DNA from 2 places in the Glutamicibacter sp. PAEs-4 genome. Region 1 is predicted to be linked to the other one. Evidence: predicted binding sites of a transcription regulator. Region 1 holds the regulator's gene; the other holds the start of a gene.

What was found. Region 1 encodes HrcA, which represses chaperone genes, less so after heat shock. Its sites were predicted from a motif close to TTNGCACTCGNNNNNNNCGAGTGCNAA; they were not measured.
Region 2: a site for HrcA is predicted at 1,336-1,362, ahead of groL (chaperonin GroEL). Genes of this name have one in related genera too.

Annotation. Positions count from the first base shown of each region.
Region 1 is NZ_CP195017.1:1,790,161-1,793,569, forward strand. It holds gene ACR9WD_RS08450 (16S rRNA (uracil(1498)-N(3))-methyltransferase) at 1-485, opposite strand, end outside; gene dnaJ (molecular chaperone DnaJ) at 489-1,613, opposite strand; gene hrcA (heat-inducible transcriptional repressor HrcA) at 1,680-2,693, opposite strand; gene ACR9WD_RS08465 (DUF3097 domain-containing protein) at 2,821-3,409, shown strand, end outside.
Region 2 is NZ_CP195017.1:581,224-584,632, forward strand. It holds gene ACR9WD_RS02780 (uracil-DNA glycosylase) at 1-170, opposite strand, end outside; gene ACR9WD_RS02785 (DUF3263 domain-containing protein) at 327-617, shown strand; gene ACR9WD_RS02790 (LytR C-terminal domain-containing protein) at 660-1,265, shown strand; gene groL (chaperonin GroEL) at 1,561-3,198, shown strand; gene ACR9WD_RS02800 (DUF4031 domain-containing protein) at 3,301-3,409, opposite strand, start outside.

The DNA.
Region 1 (3,409 bases):
AGTTCCTTGGAACCCATCGGGTTCAATACCTCTGGCTCATAGGCGCGGCGCGACTGCTTCTGCGCAGAACGCACCTGCGCACGCCACTTGGCCATGGCCTTCTCGACCTTCGCCGCGTTCCAGCGCACGATCGACCGGTCGGCCTGCCAGGGGCGCACAGCCAGGGCGCCAAGCTCGACGGCGGCCTCAACGGCCTGCAGGTCGCGGTCACCCTTGGACAGGGCCTGGACCAGGGTGACCGGGTGATCGCTGACGGCTTCCTCGGTGCGCCGCAGGACCTTGACGCGCAGCAGATCCTTGGCGGTGGCGACGACCTCCACGGTCAGGCGCAGCCCCTTGCCATCGAGCAGGTCCAGGTGCTCGCCGGCGGCGGCCCGCTTGACGGTGACCGCGTGGTGCGCCTCAGGGCCGTCGAGTTCGAGAACATCGCCGACAGAGGCATCCTGGCCCTGCTGGGCGTCGATGACGAAGCTGTGGTTGCTCATGGCCTAGCGCTGGTTCAGCTTGTCGCGCAGGCGGGAGAACATGCCGCCGGAATGCTCGACACGGCCGGCCGTCATTTCCTCGCCACGCAGCTTGGCCAGCTGCTCGAGCAGCTCGCGCTGCGCAGAGTCCAGCTTTGTCGGGGTCTCCACCTGCAGGTGCACGATGATGTCCCCGCGCTTGCCTCCGCGCAGGCGCGGCACGCCGAGGCCCGGCAGGGTCACGGTGTCGCCATCCTGGGCGCCCGGCTCGACATTGATGGCCTGCTCGCCGTCGAAGGTTTCCAGCTTCAGCTCGCAGCCCAGGGCCGCGGCGGTCATCGGCAGGCTCATCTTGGCGTGCAGGTCGGTGCCGGAGCGTTCGAACACCTTGTGGCGGCGCACGTCGACCTCGACGAACAGGTTGCCGTTCGGGCCGCCGCCCGGGCCGGCCTCGCCCTGGCCGCGCAGCTGGATGCGAGTGCCGGAATCGACACCTGCAGGAACGTTCAGCGACTTGGAGACATGCTCGCGCACGCGGCCTTCGCCGTTGCACTCCAGGCAGGGGTCCGGGATGGTGGTGCCGAAACCGCGGCAGGCGGCGCAGGTTTCCACGGTCATCATCTGGCCCAGGAAGGAACGCACCGGACGCTGCACCTGGCCTGCGCCATGGCAGATGTCGCAGGTGACCGGGCTGGTGCCCTCGCGGGTGCACGAGCCGTTGCAGGTCTTGCAGGTGACGGCGGTTTCCATCTCCAGCGGGTACACGGTGCCCTTGACCGCGTCCTCCAGGTCGATGGTGATGGTGATCAGCGCGTCGCGGCCCGGCTGGGTGCGCGATGCCGGGCCCTGGGCCTGGCCGCCGCCGAAGAACTGCTCGAAGATGTCGCCGAAGCCGCCAAAGCCCTGGCCGCCGCCACCGAAGCCCGGGTGGCCGTTGCCGTTCTCATCGCCGGTGGCGTCGTAGTTGGCGCGCTTGGTCTGGTCGGAAAGTACTTCATAGGCTCGGGTGACCAGCTTGAACTGCTCTGCAGCTTCATCGCTCGGGTTCACATCCGGGTGCAGCTTACGTGCCAGCTTCCGGTAGGCACTCTTGATTTCCTGCGGGGTCGCGTCCTTGGCTACACCCAGGGTCTCGTAATGCGAGCTCACGTTATTCGCCGTGTCCTTTCCTAAGACTCTTAAACTTCATTCGTGCCGGGCTGGCGCCCAGCGAGGCTAGCTAGCCAAAATCTTCGACAGGTACCGTGCCACCGCACGAACCGAGGCCATGGAGGTCGGATAGTTCATCCGGGTGGGGCCCAGGACCCCGAGCTTGTTGCGCACATCGGCGCCATAGGTCGTCGCGACCACTGCTGCATCCGAGAGCTGGCCATAGTGGTGCTCGGTGCCGATCGCCACGGCCACCCCGCGAGAATCGGCTTCCAGCTCGGAGAAGAGCTTGAGCAGCACCACCTGCTCTTCGAGCGCCTCGAGCACCGGGGTGATGCTCAGCGGGAAGTCCCCCTCCACGCGGGCGAGGTTGGCGGTGCCGGCCATGATGATGCGCTGGGCATTGGCTGCTTGGGCCATTTCTTCCAGCGCGCCGATCACATGCTCCACCAACGGGTCGGCCTGCTGTGCCGGGCTGAGCTCCATGCGGCCGAGCCGGCCGGCCAGCTCCGCCAGCTGCACTCCCCCGAAATTATTCAGCAGCCACGACTTCAGCTCGCCCAGCTCGTCATCGCTGTAGGAACGCTTGACCGGCATCATCCGCTGGTCCACCGTGCCGTTGGAGGCGATCATCACCATCAGCACCTGGGTTGGGCCCAAGCCCACCAGTTCGAGGTTCTTCAATGACGCGGTGTCATAGTGCGGCACCTGGATCATCGCCACCTGGTTGGTCAATCGTGACAGCAGGCGCACGGTGCTCTTGAGCATCTCGTCGAGGTCCGTGGAGTTATCCAGGATCTTGTTGATGGCGTCGCGTTCGGCCCGCGACAGCGGCTTCAGTTCGCCGATCTCGTCCACGAAGCGGCGGTAGCCCTTTTCGGTGGGGATGCGTCCGGAGGAAGTATGCGGAGCGGCAATCAGCCCCTCCTCTTCCAGCAAAGCCATGTCATTGCGGATCGTCGCGGCGCTGACGCCGAGGTTGTGGCGGTCGAGGAGCGCTTTGGAACCCACCGGCTCACGGGATTGGACGTAGTCCTCCACGATGGCACGCAGAACGTCCAAGCGTCGTGGCTCCGACATGACAGCACCTCCTTGGATTCCCTGTGCCCAGCCTTGGCACTCTAACCTGTCAAGTGCCAAGTCTAATACGTTCAGCTGTTGCTAGCATTGGATTTCGAGCGTATTCGATCACAGCGAAAGGCAGTACGTGGCTAATTACTCCTGGGGACCACGAGATCTCAGTGCACCGGCACCTCGAAAACTCCGCCAGGTCCCCGTGGAACGTGGCATGATCCTGGAAGATGCCACCTCAGGTTGGGTGGGAGAAGTCATCCGTACCGAAAAGTCCGGCGGCATGCGCGTGATCATGCTCGAAGACCGCCACGGCAAGAGCCGTTCCTTCCAAGCGGGCTTCGGGTTCCTCCTCGAAGGCGAACCGGTGGAAATTGTCGAGCCCGTCGCCAAGGCCGCGCCGCCGAAGAACCTGGTTTCCGCTTCGGGTTCGCGTGCCGTAGCGGGGCTGAAGGCCCGGGAGGCCAGGGCCAGCCGCATCTGGGTTGAAGGCAAGCACGATGCCGAGCTGGTTGAAAAAGTCTGGGGACACGACTTGCGTGTCGAAGGCATTGTCGTCGAACCGCTGCATGGCGTTGACGATCTGGCCGGAGCCATCCGCGACTTCGCCCCGTCGCCGCAGCGTCGTCTGGGAATCCTGGTCGACCACCTCGTCGCTGGCAGCAAGGAATCGCGTATTGTCGCCGAGGCGATGCAGGTTCCCGGTGCCGCCGATAACGTGCTGA
Region 2 (3,409 bases), 1.2 Mb from region 1:
CGACGCAGCAGCGCGTCCTGGCGGCTGAGCGCAGGAACCCAGTCTTCGGCAATAAACCCGTGGTCGGCCATGGATTTTGCGCCGTGGTAGAACGGGAAATCCGCCGCTTCATACACGGGCGCCGCGGCTGGCTCGGGAGCGTCGAAAAGTGCTGGCTGCATATCGTCCATAGAGGCAATTGTGCCGTTTTTCTGGCGTGCCTGTGCTCGGCCACACGGTGTTAGGCAAGCAGATTGGTTAGAATATCGGTGGTATATCTACCGGTGGTGGATTGCATGCATAGCCGAAACCCGAGAAAACCGATCCAAGAACCGAGGTGAGAACGTATGGCTGAGAATGGATTGCTGGCGGATTTCGTGATGAACCCGGATTCGGAATTGGACGAGCGTTCGCAACAGATCCTCAACCTGGAAAAGTTGTGGTGGAAGTATGCCGGGGCCAAGGAACAAGCCATTACCAAGCAGTTTTCGATGTCGCCGACGAATTACTACCAGCTGCTGAACCAGCTGATTGAAACCGACGCGGCACTGGCCTACGACCCGATGTTGGTCAAGCGCCTGCGCAGAGCACGTTCTACAAAACGTCGCGTGGGCGGTAAGGTCGGCACGGGACGATAACCCTGCCTGCCGTGACCAATCAGACCTCGAGCAAGGACGAGAATGACCAACTACCCGCGTGACGAATTTGATCGCGTTCCGGAATTCAGCACCCGTGTGGGTTCGCACCACGCCCACGGATGGGCGCAGTCCGCCGCGTCAAAGTCAACCGGTGGGAAATTGCGCTGGGTAGTGCTGACCGCAGTGCTCGTGCTGGTGATCGGTGCCTTGTCCTTCATCTTCGGTCCGCAGCTCAAGGAGACCCTTGCGACTTCGGCTGAAAGCGAAACCTCGCAATCCCAGGAAAAGACGGCCGAGTCCTCCGAGGAAGCAGCACCGAGCGAATCCGAATCGCCATCAAGCACCATCGATGACGAGGACGTCCTCTATGGCCAGCTGATTGGCGTCTACAACGCGGCCAGCGTCGCCGGCCTGGCCAACGCGGGCGAGGAAGCCATGACCGAAGCCGGGTTCACCAGCGTCGTCGCCGACAACTGGACCAAGCCGGCCGAAGTGTCCGCGGTCTACTACATGTCCGAGGCTTACCGGACCACCGCTGAAAAAGCCGCAGAAGTCCTGAATATCGACGAAGTCCTGCAGACCAGCAACATTCCGAACCGGGTCACCGTCGTTTTGGGATCAGACGACACCCTGGGGCTCAACGAATAATTCGTTCATAATTCCATACGCTCAGAGCCGATCGGCTTGCACTCGCCATGCGAGAGTGCCAATATTTGTATTAGCACTCATGCGTTGCGACTGCTAACGCCGGTCGGCTTTTGCGTTCACCAGGACGTCCAAAGCGCTGGATGGCGGATGCGGCGCGTGGAGCGTGGAAAATACCTCAGATAGCGAGAGCTGAAACGGTTGCTGGCCCGATGCCGCACCGGTCCACTCGTCCGTCGCGGGCGCTGTCTGTCGGTTGCATTTTCGCAAAATCGTCCCGAAAGGACCGTACGCCACAATGGCTAAGATGATTGCATTTGACGAGGAAGCACGCCGCGGACTAGAGCGCGGCCTGAACACCCTTGCTGACGCCGTGAAGGTCACCCTGGGCCCACGCGGCCGCAACGTTGTTCTGGAGAAGAAGTGGGGCGCTCCTACTATCACCAACGACGGCGTGTCCATCGCTAAGGAAATCGACCTCGAAGAGCCTTACGAGAAGATCGGCGCAGAGCTGGTCAAGGAAGTTGCCAAGAAGACTGACGACGTCGCTGGCGACGGTACCACCACTGCAACCGTGCTCGCACAGGCACTGGTCAAGGAAGGCCTGCGCAACGTTGCCGCAGGTGCCGACCCGATCGCGCTGCGCCGCGGCATCGACAAGGCTGTAGAAGCCGTCACCGCTGAACTGTTCGCCGCTGCGAAGAAGATCGAGTCCAAGGAGCAGATCGCTGCTACCGCTTCGATCTCCGCAGGCGACACCGAGATCGGCGGCCTGATCGCCGAGGCTCTGGACAAGGTTGGCGAGCAGGGCGTCATCACCGTTGAAGAGTCCAACACCTTCGGCCTGGAGCTGGAGCTGGCAGAGGGCATGCGCTTCGACAAGGGCTACATCTCCGCTTACTTCGTCACCGACGCAGAGCGCCAGGAAACCGTTCTCGAGGACCCATACATCCTCATCGTGAACTCGAAGATCTCCTCGGTCAAGGACATGGTGACCTTGCTGGAGAAGGTCATGCAGTCGAACAAGTCGCTGCTGATCATCGCCGAAGACGTCGAGGGCGAAGCCCTGGCCACCCTGATCCTGAACAAGATCCGTGGCCTGTTCAAGTCCGTTGCCGTCAAGGCTCCGGGCTTCGGCGACCGCCGCAAGGCCATGCTGACCGACATCGCCATCCTCACCGGCGGCCAGGTTGTTTCCGAGGAAATCGGCCTGTCGCTGGACAACGTCGGCCTGGAGGTCTTGGGTACCGCTCGCAAGGTCGTCATCACCAAGGACGAGACCACCATCGTTGAAGGCGGCGGCGAAGCCGACGCCATCGAGGGCCGCAAGGCGCAGATCGCAGCCGAGATCAAGAACACCGACTCGGACTACGACCGCGAGAAGCTGCAGGAGCGCCACGCAAAGCTCTCCGGCGGTGTCGCTGTGCTGAAGGCCGGCGCTGCTACCGAGGTGGAGCTCAAGGAGCGCAAGCACCGCATCGAAGATGCCGTGCGCAACGCCAAGGCTGCTGTTGAAGAAGGCATCGTCGCCGGTGGCGGCGTGGCTCTGATCCAGGCTGGCGCCGCTGCTTTCGAGAAGCTGGCCCTGGAAGGCGACGAGGCAACCGGTGCGAATATCGTTCGCGTTGGCATCGAAGCCCCGTTGAAGCAGATCGCATTGAACGCCGGCCTGGAGCCAGGCGTTGTCGCTGACAAGGTCAAGGGCTTGGCTGCGGGCCACGGCCTGAACGCCGCAACTGGCGAGTACGTGAACCTGCTCGAGGCAGGCGTCAACGACCCAGTGAAGGTGACCCGTTCGGCACTGCAGAACGCCGCATCGATCGCTGGCCTGTTCCTGACCACCGAAGCTGTTGTCGCAGATAAGCCAGCTCCTGCTGGCGCTGCTCCAGCCGGTGGCGATGACATGGGCGGCATGGGCGGAATGGGCGGCTTCTAAGCTTCCCGCATGCACTAAGCACGCAGTCAACGCGCCGATGGCCCGGATCCTTCCAAGAAGGGATCCGGGCCATCGGCCGTTGTGCGTGCAACGGGCACCGGGCTAAAGCCAGCCGCGCAGCAGTTCCAGTTCGGTCTGCAGATTATGCCGGGCGCTGCGATCCCAGCGCTGGTATCCGGCGGGGGTGCCGTAGATCCGTTCCTTCTCCAGC